2 regions of the Ruoffia sp. FAM 26254 genome follow, and region 2 is predicted to be linked to the other one. Evidence: a T-box and tRNA genes for the amino acid it is inferred to sense, from the RefSeq annotation. Region 2 holds a T-box; the other holds one or more tRNA genes.
The links. A T-box is a leader RNA that pairs with one kind of tRNA and senses whether it is charged. The one in region 2 lies ahead of leuS (leucine--tRNA ligase), so its partner is inferred to be a tRNA-Leu.
Positions count from the first base shown of each region.

Region 1: it has a tRNA-Leu gene. The T-box ahead of leuS (leucine--tRNA ligase) is inferred to sense a tRNA for this amino acid. The anticodon was not compared.

Region 1 is NZ_JBGQQY010000001.1:4,030-12,145, reverse strand. It holds gene ACEN3Z_RS00085 (ABC transporter substrate-binding protein) at 1-710, shown strand, start outside; gene ACEN3Z_RS00080 (ABC transporter substrate-binding protein) at 1,089-1,841, shown strand; gene ACEN3Z_RS00075 (HIT family protein) at 2,483-2,935, opposite strand; gene ACEN3Z_RS00070 (hypothetical protein) at 3,037-3,594, opposite strand; gene ACEN3Z_RS00065 (plasmid mobilization protein) at 3,697-4,005, opposite strand; gene ACEN3Z_RS00060 (hypothetical protein) at 4,394-4,540, opposite strand; gene ACEN3Z_RS00055 (ABC transporter substrate-binding protein) at 4,728-5,129, shown strand; tRNA gene ACEN3Z_RS00050 (tRNA-Leu) at 5,243-5,328, opposite strand; gene ACEN3Z_RS00045 (N(5)-(carboxyethyl)ornithine synthase) at 5,493-6,452, shown strand; gene ACEN3Z_RS00040 (DUF624 domain-containing protein) at 6,734-7,132, shown strand; gene ACEN3Z_RS00035 (hypothetical protein) at 7,329-7,502, shown strand; gene ACEN3Z_RS00030 (magnesium transporter CorA family protein) at 7,524-8,116, shown strand, end outside.
Region 2 is NZ_JBGQQY010000033.1:14,161-22,276, forward strand. It holds gene ACEN3Z_RS08325 (oligosaccharide flippase family protein) at 1-2,854, opposite strand, end outside; gene leuS (leucine--tRNA ligase) at 2,873-5,290, opposite strand; T-box leader at 5,438-5,643, opposite strand; gene ACEN3Z_RS08335 (LysM peptidoglycan-binding domain-containing protein) at 5,679-7,316, opposite strand; gene ACEN3Z_RS08340 (tRNA (mnm(5)s(2)U34)-methyltransferase) at 7,465-8,037, shown strand.

The DNA.
Region 1 (8,116 bases), on a different contig from region 2:
TAGCTTTTACGTATTCTTTCCAAGGTAAAGCTGCTGCTAGATATGCTATGGACGAATTAGGTGCAACAAACGCAGCAGTTATTACTGACCAATCCAATGATTATTCGGTTGGTCTAGCCGATCCTTTTAAAGCAGAATTCGAAGCTTTAAGTGGGACAATTACTGAAGAACTCTTCTACAACGCTGGCGAGCAAGACTTTATGGGTCTATTGACTTCATTGGCTGTCCTTGATTTTGATATTTTATATATACCTGGTTTCTTTAGTGAAGGTGGAATCATTGTTCGACAAGCGCGTGAAATGGGTCTAATGCAACCAATTCTAAGTGGACATGGCTTCGCAAGTGATACATTATTAGAAATTGCTGGCCCACAAAATGCAACAGACTTATATATTACCTCTCACTTCCATACTGGTAGTGAAAACCCAGGCGCTCAAGAATATGTTGCGAAATTCGAAGAACGTTACGGTGAATCACCTGACACATTTGATGCTTTAAGTTATGACGCTGCCCACTTAATCTTCCAAGCTATTGAAGAAGCCGGAACAGATAACCCTGAAGCAATTCGCGAATCAATGGAAAATATTCAGTTTGAAGGAATCACTGGTGCATTCCAATATGATGAATACCATAATGCCGTAGAAACTGCCCCAATGTTACATTATATCGATGGAGAAGTAGCTGAAGTATTTGAAGTTGATGGGAACTAATAAATAGACAGATAAACGGAGCTTACTTCTAGTGAGTTCCGTTTTTTATTGTCATAAAACTATAGCACGAATAAAATCCATTAATAATGCTTGCACATTTAAATTCCATGTGATATTTTTGAATTACATTAGAAATCATTAAAATTTAAGGGGAAACTCCAATGCTTCTGTTATCAAACATGAAATTAAATAACGCCATTATTATTATTATTAACGGCCTCAGGACTTAGCTTATTCGAAAAAATCGAATAACTGCTCAGTCCTATTCATGTTTGAACACAGAATAGGAAAATCTTTTTTAAAAGTCCTATTCTATCCGAAAGATAGATTAGGGCTTTTTATTTTTTCTATTGAATATTATAAAAGGGGATTATTATTATGAAATTAAGAAAACTAGGATTAACGTTACTTTCAATGCTTACTTTAGGGACAAGTTTAACACCTGATATGACTACTGCACAGGCACAGGATCAAGAACCAATTCGCATTGGAGCAAACTTGGAACTGTCTGGTGTCGGATCAGCATACGCTGTACCAATGATGGATAATCTAACATTAGCTGCCGAGGAAGTTAATGAAGCGGGCGGTCTCTTAGGTGGTCGAATGGTCGAAATCGTAGAATACGATAACACATCGAATAAAGCAGAAGCAACTTCGATTGCGACTCGTTTAGCTAGTGAAGGTGTATCTGTAGTTTTTGGTCCTGCAACGTCTGACCTAGTTTACGCATCCCGTCCAACTGCGGTTGAAAGTCAGTTACCAACTATGTATCCCGTAGGAACAGCAGACAATTTAGCTTTAGATGAGAACGGTGAAGTTATCAGTAATATCTTCCGTTTAGCCTTTACTTATACATTCCAAGGAAACGCAGCTGCAAGGTTTGCGATGGACGAATTAGGCGCAACCAATGCAGTGGTTATTACTGACCAATCAAAAGACTATTCGGTTGGTTTAGCTGAGCCTTTCAAAGCAGAATTTGAAAATTTAGGCGGAACAGTTGTTGATGAAGTGTTCTATAATGATGGCGAGCAAGACTTTATGGGCTTACTCACTTCAATTGCTACCCTTGATTTCGATGTCTTATATGTCCCCGCCTTCTTCAGTGAAGCTGGAATAGTTAACTTTTCTTGATAAATGGAAATAAAAAAGTTATATACAATCGATAGAATCAGATGATTTTTCCAATTTCCGTCATCTTCATCAAATCCCATAATGAATAAATCTGTTCCATAATCAACACGTTCATAACCACCAAATACTGTTTGATTAGGTATGCGATTACATTTTGATTCAACAAATTTCCCTTCAGGTTCAGTAATATCACTTTCGTCATTTTCTTCAAAAGGAAAAGATAGAAAGTGCATAATACCTACTGAATTTTCTCCAAAATCAATTGATTTTGAATTATAAAAAATAGTTCGAAAAATAGAATTTACAAATAGTGCAGCTTTTCCGATACCTTTACTGCCTTGAGAGTCGTCATCACTTTTTACAGAAAGCCCTTCACCAATACCAGTCCAGAAAATGGTTCATTTCTGGACACTGCTATTTTGGTATGATTTTTCTCTAAATGATCTGAAATACGTGTCCATAAACCCGTAATAAATTCTATGTCCAATTAATCAAGTACGATAAAGATATGATACACTGAAAAAAACGACAGATCATTTTTATATGCACTTTTTGAATGCGGGCTTACATAATCCGTGAGTGAAGGTTAAACACTATACAGAAGATGGTCTCTTATGTTTAATGCCACGACTAAGTAACTCTTATTCATAATTCTTGTTCAAATATTCCAGAATGCTATTACGTATTTCATCATGCTTTATAGGGTTATAAGAGGTTTCTTTATTGTGCCAGTTGGAACTATCGTATAGCCATACAGGCATTTTTTTCCGTTCTTCACTTTCCCATTCATAACGTGGAAAAACATGGGCATGCAGAAAATTATCAGTATTTCCTAAAATGTCATAATTAACTCTAATAGGTGTACAACTATGAATAATAGCATCACCTAGAATACTCATGTCGGAAAGAAACTGTTCACGTTCCTCTAATGTTAAGACATTCAAAGAGTTAACTTCCTTTTTGGGTAATAGCACACAGTAGCCAGGCAAAAATTGAACATCTCCAAAAACAGCATAGCCACCTTTTAATTCTTTTATCAGCATTGGATTAGTCCCATTTATTGCAGATAAAACTCGATTCTCGTACCATTCCATGTAAATCACTCCTTTTTGACTTAGATAATTTTTCTTTTTAATTCTTCAGTATTTCTGGAATCTTCTTCTCGTTTTTTTGGAATTTATTTTATCAAGCAACGTTATTTGAATGCTTTAACAATATTTTGAGAAGCTTGTTTTATTGCTGTCGCTTCAGCACTATCTCCTTGGTCTTTTATTTTTTGCCATAACAGATTTGATGACATATCTGTTTTGATTTTAAATTCTTCCTCGTAGATAGCCCCGTCAAGATCTTGGTATTTTATTTTACCTGTAATCGTTTCATTAAAAGTAGTATCCATGCTTGTAGTGAATTTTTGATTTGGAGCAATTATTCCACCAACTAGTGACCCTAACCGATTAAGGTCATTATTTTCATCTAATTTGGAAATAAAGGTTAAATCTAAAATTTTTGCAGCACTTTTCCCAAAATTCTTAATGACAATATACTTTTCAAAATAAACAGTATCTAAAGTTTCTATATAAAACATAACGTAAGGTCTGTTGGCACTTAATATTGACTTTTCAGTCAGCTGAATAGATTTTTTAGATTGATATAGTGAACTTAGAGCTATGGCTAAACTAATACATGAAACCAAAATCTGAATAAGTTCTGCTAGCGAAATGTAAGGTTGAAGTAATTGAGTTATATTTTCCATTGCAACAGTCTCCTCTATTAAAATAAGTTCTTTGAAGTTTAGTTTTTTTATTAGGTTTATTTCAAAGCTTACAGATTATAAATCTCTTTATTAGAATAGACTCTATAGATCAGTACTTAGTTGCAGTTTTCTCTTATTGCGCGTCAAGGTGCTTTTACTGATGCCAGTCATTTTCTCTACCTCTTTATAGGAATGCCTTTCCAATAGATTCATGGCCAGATTGATTTGTTGCTGATTGAATTTTTTTGGTCGCCCTTCCCGGAAGTCGGGATCTAAGCAAGATTTTCGTGCGTAAGTAGAAAAATTTTGTAGGTTTGCTTCCCTCATATTTTTCTCAATAATTTTATTTTCTAATTCAGAAACAAAAAACTTTTTTTGAATGTTCCGTTGTCTGTTTGCTTTTTTATCCATATCAAAACCTCCGCAAATCTAAGAATAGTAATTCTATTATAAAGTATTGTGGTGAACTTCGCATGTGTGTACACACATGCAGTAAAAAGTAATCATCTTCCACTCGGTCACACCTAAAATTTACATTTTAGTTTGTACCTCGTCTCAGACGATTCTTTTTATTTTTGGGGCGTTGCCCCAATCCCAATTTTTTAGAAATAGCTAGGATAATTTTCAACATCTCCGTACAAACTTTCAACTGTAAAACACAATTCCTCGACTTCACCTGGCTATCAAACGATTAAACTCTGCATTGTTTAATCGCATGCAGGAGTATCAGACCAGCTGTTTCAGCCAACATGACGGCTTTCATTCCAACTGTCAAATAATCAGTTATTGCTATCTTATTTTAGATAGCATTCCTATTTCGTGTTAAAGCACTTGTAAGGAAACGTGTCACACCATCCATGGCGTAAGCCGTTGCCCACTTCAATCCGAATGGCCGGTCTCTGTATTGATTATAGTCCGTAAATGTTTTCTTAGTACGCTTTACCATGACTTTCAGCACCTTCAAGTCCAGACATACCACCTGCATGTCCTCCGACAAGGCTGCTGCGGCTGATTGCAGTCGCCCCTGGCAATAACGAATTAGCATGCACCAAGGCTTTGAATCCGTATCGGTTTCGAATTTTGTCACACAGATAATCTAAATCATCGTTCGCCAAGCACGTGAAATGGGTCTAATGCAACCAATTCTAAGTGGACATGGCTTCGCAAGTGATACTTTAACTGAAATTGCTGGCGCTCAAAACGCTACTGATCTTTACTTTACATCGCACTTCCATACAGGTAGTGACAATCCTGGTGCCCAAGAATACGTTGCGAAATTCGAAGAACGCTTCGGTCATGCACCCGATACATTCGACGCTTTAAGTTACGATGGCGCTCACTTAATCTTCCAAGCAATCGAAGAAGCAGGGTCAGATGATCCAACAGCGATCCGTGACGCTATGGAAAATATTCAATTCGAAGGCGTGACTGGATCATTCCAATACGATGACCTTCATAATGCCGTAAACTCCGCTCCTATGTTACATTTAGTAAACGGAGAAGTGACTGAGGAATATGTAGTGGATGGTAACTAACATAACATACAAACGGAGCTTGCTTTATTGTAAGTTCCGTTTTTTTAACGAACCAAAAAAATAATCCTCACTCTTTACTAGAGTAAAGATTATTAAAAACCGATATCTTATTATGCCGAGGGCCGGAATCGAACCGGCACGGTAGTCACCCACCGCAGGATTTTAAGTCCTGTGCGTCTGCCAGTTCCGCCACCCCGGCAATAAAAAAAGTGGTTGGTCGTGACAACGACAAACAGAAGTATACCATCTAATTATATTATATGTCAATACTATCTTCATAATTTTATTATAATTATTTAATTCACTGAAATATTTACTAGTAAAGGTTATAATAGAATGTAACAAGGACATAGGAGGTATTATATGAAATTAGGGATTTTAAAACCCAGTAATGCTGGAGAAAAGAGACTTACTCTACTACCAGAACACATCGAAGGCTTAGAAAATGATATATTAATCGAAGCTGGCTTTGGTGAAAGTTTAGAAATTACTGATAAAGAATATGAAGATAAAGGCTGTACAATACTTTCACGTAAAGAGGTCTATGAGCAAGCAGATGCTCTTTACTCGATGAAAGGTATACCGGAAGAGGAATATGATTTATTACAAGATAACCAAATTATCATTGGCTGGATCCACCCACAAGCCAAAGGTAAAGCATTCATGGAAGGGGTCGCAACTGATAAACATTTAATCATCTTAAACATTGATAACACACAACCAACCATTGCTTTTGAAGATAAGATTGAACCTATTCCATTTATCCGAAGTAACTTTACTTACAAAAACAGCGTTACCGCAGGTTATGTAGGTACCATTCATTCAATGTTAAGTTACGGTAAACTGTTCAATTCGACAACGAATATCGCGATTCTTGGTTCGGGAAATGTATCTCAAGGTGCAATGAATGCTGCATCTAAACTTGGTGCTATTGATAATATTCGTATGTTCTACCATAGTAATTTAGATGAATTTTATAAAACTTATAGTGAATACGATGTGATTATTAACGCAATTGCGGTAACTGATCCAACAAATCATATGTTAACTTATGACCATGTTAAAAACATGAAAAAAGGAACGCTTGTTGTTGATTTAGCCGCTCAACCTGGTGAAGCCGTTGAATTCAGTTCTGAGACAACTTATGATGAACCATTACTTAAAGTGGACGATATCTTTGTCTACTGTATTCGTAACATCCCTTCATTAGTATACCGTACAGCAAGTGAAGTACTTTCTGAATCATTCACAAATTGGGTATTTAAACGCGACTTACAAGAATACATTGATCTAGCAAAAGAACATGGTTATAACATTAAATAAAGTATAGGTACCTTAAACTGAGTAACGATAAGTTATTCAGTTTTTTTGTTATCAATTAATAATCATTCATATTATTATATTGATATAATTAACATTGTATAGTTTGACTAATTATCATAAGGGTGATTTAATAATATTAAAGTAATTCTAATACATTAAAGTATTCGTTTGAGTGATTCTTATTCTAATTGTATTCGCTTTACGCTATGTTCCAATAGTGATGCTTATCTTTTAATAGGTATACATTTTTGGAAATCTAATCTTCGAAAGGGGTAGGTCTAATTAAAAATAACCTTATTAATTTTTTACATTTTTTACCTTTTCTAGTTTACGTAAATTTACTATTTATTTTATTCAGTTTACCTTTGATAACTCTATTCCCTAGCCTTTTCGCTTTAGTTCATGTGATCGATGGCTATTTTTCCAATGATGAATTAACGAATTCATCGTTATTTTTTCGATTTAAAAGCGCATTTAAACAACTGTGGAGAAAAAGCCTTAAATTTGGTTTGATATCTCTCCCTTTTATTTTAATCATTGGATTAGATTTACTCATTCTTAGTTCAGTTACAACTCAGAGTCCGCTCGTTATCGCATTTAAATATGCTTTAATTTTTCTTAGTCTCATAATTTACTGTATTTTTCACTTTATATTTTTGCAAATCATTCAGTTACATTGAAGAAATCTATAATAATTGGATTTTTACTAACGATTAAAAATCCTGTTATGTCATTACTGATAATACTAGCGCATTTGATTATAATAGTGACCGCATTTTTCCAGCCTGGTCTAGGTTTGTTATTAATGTTCAGCGCACCGATTTATATCGTAAATTATGTTTGTCACCGTTTCATAAATTTTAAAGAGGATTTACAATGAAAAAAATTATTAATTTATTAATCACCTTTGTAATGGCTTTTTCATTTATTAGTATAAATAAAAGCGCTCCCGTTTCGACTCAAGAAAATGGGGAAGTGGTTGGATTAGATTTCTGGACATTTTGGGGTTCAGAACCACGTCGGAATGTTGTTGGTCATTTGGTGGAATAATTTAACTTAAGGAGGAGCGACATGCTAGAACATTACACAATGGCTTATGGGAAGAATCAAGAAGATAAATCGTATGATTTCTATCATTTATGGCAAGCGAATGAACAGGAAATTCAACAGATGCTTGATCAATTTGATATTCCTGAGGATTTTATAACGAGTGGTCTAGATTCTTACGAAGTTGCCCGGTGGGAGTCGTATAAAGGCGATGATGGAGATTTATACACCTTGGTACTCTTTAACTACCCCTTTAAAGAGCGAACACAAGACTTCCGTGACGTGTATCGTACTGCCCCTATCGCCATTGTATTTAAACCTGGTTTAGTCATTGTCACTAGTATCGATTCCTTAAAAACTCTCAATCACATTACAGAAATGAGATTGAATTCTTTTAACGGCTTAGATGAGTTGGGCCTAGTATTGAATATACTATGGTTTATCGCCCGATTATTCATTATTCTTTTAGAGGAAATCGACCGAGAAATTCGGGATTTAGAATCAGATGTCACAGAGTCTACAAAAAATGAAATCTTTTACACGCAAATGAAATTAAATAAAGCGCTCGTCTTCTTTAATTCAGCCATTAATAATGATCGGGATGTACTAGAACATCT
Region 2 (8,116 bases):
CTGATAACATGTTCATAATACCGAGAACACTTCCATAAACAAGTACTGCCATAATGATGACAATGACGATTTTAAGGAAAGTAAATCCGCGTCCAACAGGACCGAATAGAAGGTTTAATGATTGATTCCACATAGCTGCTGAAACTGTCATTAATGCCGAAGCAATGAGTATCTTGATGATACTGCTATTCAATCTAGGGTAATTAAAGTCTAATTCACGACTCAACTTGATCCACATCAATACAGTTGAAACTAAGAAACCAATAGCCGTTGAAACTAACGCACCATGTGCTTCAAATAAAGCAACAAATGGGAATTGTAAAATTGCTTTAACTACAAGTCCAATTAATAGGAAACGTACCGCTAAGCGACGATAATTCATCGATTGTAAGATTGTCGAGAACACCGTATAAGCCCCTAGTACGATACTAGAAATTGAGGCTGTAATTAAAAGTCCTGGCCCTGCTTCTGATCCATTTGGATAGAATAAATAGTAAATATTATTAGCAATTGATGCCATTCCTAATGCTGCTGGAATCATGACGATACTGAATAATACCGTAATATGTTCAACTAATTCGCTCGTACCTGCAATATTTCTTTGTGCAAATTTCTTCGAAATAACGGGTACTAATGAAGAAGCTAACGCAACTGCTAATGAAATAATAATCATCACAAGTTTATCCACATCTAAACTTAGAACCCCATAGAGTTCTTCAATCTCAGTGAATAGTAAGGCTGACGTTGATTCTAATATTTGTCCGAAAGTATATGTATCAATTAACTGAGCGATAATAATTCCTGATCCTAATAAGATAAATGGAATACTATCGACAACCATAATTTTGATACTTTCTTTAAAGTCTAAGTTCACATTGTTTGCCGATTTAGCAATTAAGCGTTTAGCTACTGGTAAGCGTCTAATATATTCAAATATTAAATATAATAGTGCTCCTAGAGCTCCAATAAAGGCCGCAAATGTTGAGTGAACAACAGCTTGAGTTACTTCACCACTATAAATCATCATAATGGCGTAAGTAGCTGCTAATAAGTATCCAACACGAGCAAATTGTTCAATAATCTGAGAAATAGCGGTTGGTTTCATGTCATTAAATCCTTGGAAATAACCACGGAGTAAGCTCATTGCCGGAAGAATTAATAGTGCCGGTGATAATGAACGAATAACCATCGTCGCTCCTTCAACATTGGTTGTTGATGTATTTTCGGCTAATATTGGCGCGATTAAAAATAACAATCCGCCTGATAGCACCCCTGTTAACAACATAATAATTATACTGTTTTTGAAGAGCTTATCAGCTGTTTTGTACTCTTTTAAAGAGTGATAATAAGCCATTTGTTTTGCAATTGAACTTGGGAAACCAGCCGTCGCTATTGCCAGCATTAATGAATATGGCTTGTAACCCGCACTATATAGTACGTTGGCTTGCGTATATTCAGCTCCTAACCATGTTGCCCATGGAATGACATAAAGCGCTCCAATGACACGAGAGAGAACATTACCAATGGTTAGCCAAGAAGCACCACTTGTAATCCCTGACTTCTCGTCTTCTTCATCCGATTCCTCTTCGAGTCGTTCCTCAATGACCGTATCGTTTTGAGAGTAATACTCATTTAATACTTGATCCGTTAGAATGGGGTTTTCAATGATATCTGTATCTTGGCTAATTTTCTCACTTAATTGATCTAATTCTTCGTCAGTGAGGTCCTTATCTTTGAATTGTTCATCGATATCTGGTTCAGAGTCAGATTCACTGTTTACTTCCTCTTCTTCATCAAAGTCTGATGCAGTGATTTCGTCTTCAAATTCTAAAGATGTTTCTGATTGAGATTCGTCCTCATCCAAATCAGTGATATCCATCGCATCAGCTTCATCGAAATTCTCTTCGTCTTCGTCAGATGCATTATCTCCTGATTGATAGCTAGCTTCGATACCACTTTCTGCCGGATAAACTTCTTGATCTTCTTCATAAACTAAATCAGCTTCAATTGATTCTTCCTCATCTAAGTCGCTGTAATCTGGTGTCAGCTCCTCTTCTGTAACTAATTCTTCCGTATAATTATCTTGATTTAACCAATCGGTTTGATTCACTGATTCTTCGAATTCAAGATTATCTTTCGCATCTTGTTCTGCTTCTTCTTGTTTAACTTCAGATTCATCGGTTTCATCAGAAGAAGAGAATAAGTTTTTCACAGAACTGAAAAGTCCTGTCTCGCTCTTTTCTGATTCTTTAACTTCAAAATTGTCAGTTTCAATTGAATCCGAGTAATCCATACCTTCAACTTCGGAATGGTCTTCTGCCTTACGAGAGAAAAGATTTTTAAATACAGAATCTTTCCTTTCTTTCTCTTCTGACAATCTTTTTTCACTTTCTTGGAATTGATTATAATCTGTAATATCTTCCAACTCTGTTAGATCGTAGCGTTCTTCATATGTTGGTTTAAATACATCACCAAATAATTTTTTTCTCTCTTTTGGTTTTTGCTTTTCTTGTTGTTCCTTTTCCTTTTCCAACATTTCTTTTTCTCTATTTCGTTCACGCAAGGGCTTATAACGAAATTCATTCACAGTCGGTGTGCTAGATGATGGTTCAGCTTCAGATGTCCTTGCTTCATCTAAATCTTCATCTCTTTCGGGTCGATCTAGATTCTCTAATTCTTCCTTAGTCATTTCAGTTTGAGCAAAATAATCTCCATCGATTGGCTGTCGATTCGGCCGACGTAGGATATTCTTTTCTTCTTCGGTAAACTCTATGGTCTGAAATTCGTCTCTATTGTAAGGTTGTTGATTAGATAAATCATTCGAGTTATCTCGATCATTGTGCTGTTTACTCATAGCACTTCCTCCTTTAAACTAGTTTGCTACTATGTTCACCAAACGATTCGGTACAACAATTACTTTACGGATTGTTTTCCCTTTAATGGCTTCTTGTACAGACTCTTGACTTAAAGCCAATTCCTCAACTACTTCTTTATCTAGGTTAACATCAATATCTAATCTTGTAACTAATTTACCCATCACTTGAATAACAATTTCTACTTGGTCATCCACAGTTAATTCTTCAACAAACGTTGGCCATGCTTCTTCTGAAATACTTTCAGTATGACCTAGTTTTTCCCAAATCTCTTCTGCTAAGTGTGGTGCTAATGGTGCAAGTAATTTTACAAAACCTTCAGCAAATTGAATTGGTAAAACATCCGCATCTTTAGCTTCATTTAAGAAAATCATCATTTGTGAGATTGCTGTATTAAAATGTAATTGTTCATAATCTTCAGTCACTTTTTTAACTGTTTGGTGATAAACTTTTTCTAACTCTTTACTATCTGACTCTTTGACACTATCTGCCAATGCTAAAGTATCTTCGTTAATTAATAGACGCCATACACGATCTAAGAAACGACGGCTACCTTCTAATCCATTCTCGCTCCAAGCAATTGAAGCGTCTAATGGACCCATGAACATTTCGTAAACACGTAATGTATCTGCTCCATATTCATTCACTACATCATCTGGGTTAACAACATTCCCTTTTGATTTAGACATTTTTTCATTGTTTTCACCTAGAATCATACCTTGGTTAAATAATTTTTGGAATGGTTCTTTCGTTGGAACGACACCGATATCATAAAGGAATTTATGCCAGAAGCGAGCGTATAATAAATGAAGTACAGCGTGCTCAGCTCCACCAATATATAAATCAACATTCTCCCATTTTTCTAAAGCTTCTTGAGAAACCAATGCGTCTTCATTGTGAGGATCCATAAAGCGTAGGAAGTACCATGAACTACCTGCCCATTGTGGCATTGTATTTGTTTCACGACGGCCTTTCATTCCTGTTTCTGGATCTGTAACGTTAACCCACTCTTCAATGTTTGCTAATGGTGATTCTCCAGTTCCGCTTGGTTGAATTTTGTCTGTTACTGGTAAAGTAACTGGTAGCTGATTTTCAGGAACAGCTGTTGTTGTCCCATCTTCCCAATGAATCACTGGAATCGGTTCTCCCCAATAACGTTGACGAGAGAACACCCAATCACGTAAGCGATAATTGATTTGGCGTTCACCGAAATCATTCTCTTCTAACCAAGTATTCATCTTTTGAATTGCATCTTCTATGTTTAATCCATCTAAGAATTCAGAGTTGATGTGTGGTCCATCGCCATAATATGGCACTTCTTTTTCTGGCCCTTCAATCACTGGTACAATAGGTAGGTCATATTTAGTGGCGAATGCAAAATCACGTTCATCATGAGCTGCTGAACCCATAACCGCACCCGTACCATAGGAAGCAATCACGTAATCAGCAATCCAAATTGGAATTTCTTGTTTTGTTGCTGGGTTAATCACATATGACCCTGTAAATACACCTGTCTTGTCTTTATTTAATGATGTTCGTTCTAATTCACTCTTAGTTTCAACTTCACTAATATATGCACGGACTGCTTCTTCTTGGTCTGGAGTCATTAAGTCATTTACAATATCTAACTCCGGTGCTAATACAACATAAGAAGTCCCGAATAACGTATCAGGTCGCGTAGTATATGATTCGATGACTTTATCTGAATCTGCAACTTTGAATTTAATCATAGCACCTTCAGATTTACCAACCCAATGTTTTTGCATTTCTTTCACACTGTCTGGCCAGTTAACTTCATCTAAATCTTCTATTAATCTTTCAGCATATTCAGTAATTTTTAAAACCCATTGTTTCATTGGGCGTCTGTAAACAGGATGTCCCCCACGCTCAGAAACACCATCAATTACTTCTTCATTCGCTAATACAGTTCCTAATGCCGGACACCAGTTAACCATCACATCATCTTGATAAGCTAAACCTTTTTCAAATAATTTGGTGAAAATCCATTGTGTCCATTTATAATAATTTGGATCCGTTGTATTAATCTCGCGGTCCCAATCGTAACTAAAACCAAGTGATTTGATTTGACGTTTAAATGTTTGAATATTGTGTTCTGTAAAATCAGCCGGGTTATTCCCTGTATCTAAGGCATATTGCTCTGCTGGCAGACCAAAAGCATCCCATCCCATTGGATGTAGAACATCAAAACCTTGAGCACGCTTCATACGAGCAATCACATCAGTTGCTGTATACCCTTCTGGATGCCCTACGTGTAAGCCTTGTCCTGATGGATATGGGAACATATCTAACGCATAATATTTAGGATGATCGACACCACGATCCTTTGTTTTAAATGTTTCATTCTTGTCCCAATATTCTTGCCATTTCTTTTCAATGATACGATGTTGATAACTCATTTTCTTCCTCCAATAATCTATAAATTCTTTTTCATTATACAATATTTACAATAAAAAGTGAAAATTGCACTGTTTTAATCTATATTAAAATAAAATTCTCTCAAAAAATAAAAAACACCCTATATTATCTAGCATATTCACTAAATAATATAGGGCGAGTGACCGCGGTACCACCTATGTTTATGACAATAATGTCATCTTAAGTACCTTAACGCGGTCAACACGGCTTACTCTATCATTACTTTCAAGTAAGCACCTAATTAGACGAGTTCAACAAAGCGATTGACTTATTTTCACCAACCATAAGCTCTCTAAACAATGACTTTATTTACTATTTCTAAGTAAAGTTTTATATAAATTCTTTTTGAATTATATCAAACTAACTGTATTAGTTCAATCCAATTGTTTGTCCAATAAAGATTGTTGTTGAACCGTTATTCTTTTCAATTAATTCATTAACATTTAAGCCATTACGACGTGCAATACTATATAAAGTATCGCCAACAGCTACTGTATATGATGAATTCGTTGGAGCTTCAACTGTATCTTCTACGACTGTTTCTTCAACAACTGGCGCCGCTTCAGGTTCAACAATTGTTGTTGACGTATTGTCCTCTTCAACAACAGTTGGTTGTGATACTTCGTTAGCTTCTACTGTAGAAGCTGGTGTACTTGTTGTAGCACCTGAAACTTTTAGTACTTGTCCTGGATGAATTAAATTGCTTGATAAGCCGTTTAATGCTTTCAATTGATTTAATGACATACCATGGTTTACTGCGATACGGTATAGACCGTCGCTAGCCTTAACTAAGTATGAACCAGATGTATTAGTTGAACCACCATTGTTTGTAGGTTCAGTTGGTTTAGTATTTGTTGAATCTGTATTCGGTGACGTATTAGTTGAAGACTCAGTGTTTCCTTGAGTTGCTCCACTTACTTTTAATACTTGTCCTGGATGGATTAAGTTACTTGATAATCCATTTAATGATTTAAGTTGGTTCAACGTCATACCATGTTTACGAGCAATCGCGTATAAGCCATCGCCACGTTTAATTGTATATGAACCACCCACACTTGTAATTGCTTCAGTGTTTTCCGAAGTGTTATCTGAGTTTGTTGGTGGTGTACTTGGTTTTTCAACAATTGTTGAGTTACCAGGTAATTTAATGACTTGACCTGGATGAATTAAATTACTAGTTGTACCGTTCGCAGCTTTAAGGGCTTCAACTGTCGTTCCAAAACGACGTGCAATCCCCCAGAAACCATCTCCTGCTTTAACTGTATAAGTTCCTGCAATTGAACCTGCTTCGTTAGAACCTGTATTAGATTCTGGTGTAGAAGGAACGACGCTTACTGGTTTATCTGAACTTGCGAAATCATATTGTGTTAAATTATTTTCAGCAATGATACGGTTTAATTTGTCCCCGTAACGAGTATCAGTTGCGTAACGACCAGTTAAATGAGCCGTTGCATCTTGATACGAATTCGTATTGCTGTAACGTGCACCTGAATAGAAGTTATAACGCCAGTTATTGACATCATTATCCCCTGTTAATAACGACGCGTAGTCAGTTAAAGATTCACCATAATTATCGTAACGACGGAAAGCATCTTGAATTTGATAATACTCTCCAGATCCATCGTCTTCTAATGTATCTTTTACAACAGAGTTTCCGTTATATTCACCTTTAATACCAAATAAATTGTAGTTAGGTGCTTTTGATAAAGTACTATTACCCCATCCTGATTCTAATGCAGCTTGGGCAATCATTACTGATGCATACAAGTCATTTTCAGAAGCAATTTGTTTTGCGTAATCCGTAATTAATCCTAAAAAATCTGATTGGCTAACACGACTACTTGATTGTGCTTGTACAACAACAGCCTCATTCGCTGACACATGACTTAAGACAGCACCTGCAGCCATAAGCACTAATCCAGCATTGATATGTTTCATTGCCTTTTTAGCTTTATTTTGTTTTACTAATCTTGCCTTGGCTTTCATTATTTCATGTCTACTCTTCACTTAATTACCCTCCACTGTCAAACTATATAATAATATATTATAATCTTCATCTATTATAGCTAATTTAATTCATTAAAAGTTCACATTTCAAGTCTTTTATTTTAGTTTTAATATATGTAACATGAATGTAACAGAGGAGGAATATAAAATGTACAACGCTTTACAATACAGTCATCAACTCTTAAAACAACAGGTTCAAAAAAATCCCCAAGGATTATTCATCGATGCAACTCTTGGGAATGGCCATGACAGTGCCTTTTTACTATCGTTAAAGGATTTTACTGGTTCTCTTATTGGCTTCGATATTCAAGAAATAGCCATTCAAAATTCAAAAAAAAGAGTCGAATCATTAGATCATTTTACAAAAGCATCATATAAATTTATTTTAGATTCTCATGATAATGTTTCCGATTATATTGATGACAATCTTGTCCAAGGGGCTATTTTCAATTTAGGATATCTTCCAGGTGGCGATCATAATGTAACAACAGAGTTTCCGAGTACTTTTAAAGCGGTTCAGGATATATTGGATAATTTGGCTCTTTACGGACAAATTATCCTCGTTATATATTCTGGTCATGACAATGGTATGACTGAAAAAACAAAATTATTTGAAAAATTAGAAAAACTTCCGCAAGAAAAATATCAAGTATTGGCGTATCAATTTATCAATCAAATAAATCATCCCCCAATGCTCTTAATTATTGAAAGAATAAGATAAATTATTCTTTTTTTTTTACTTATTTTTTATTTGAAATTTTGTTGTAAATTTCAAGTTCAAGTTAGCCACTTAGTCTCAA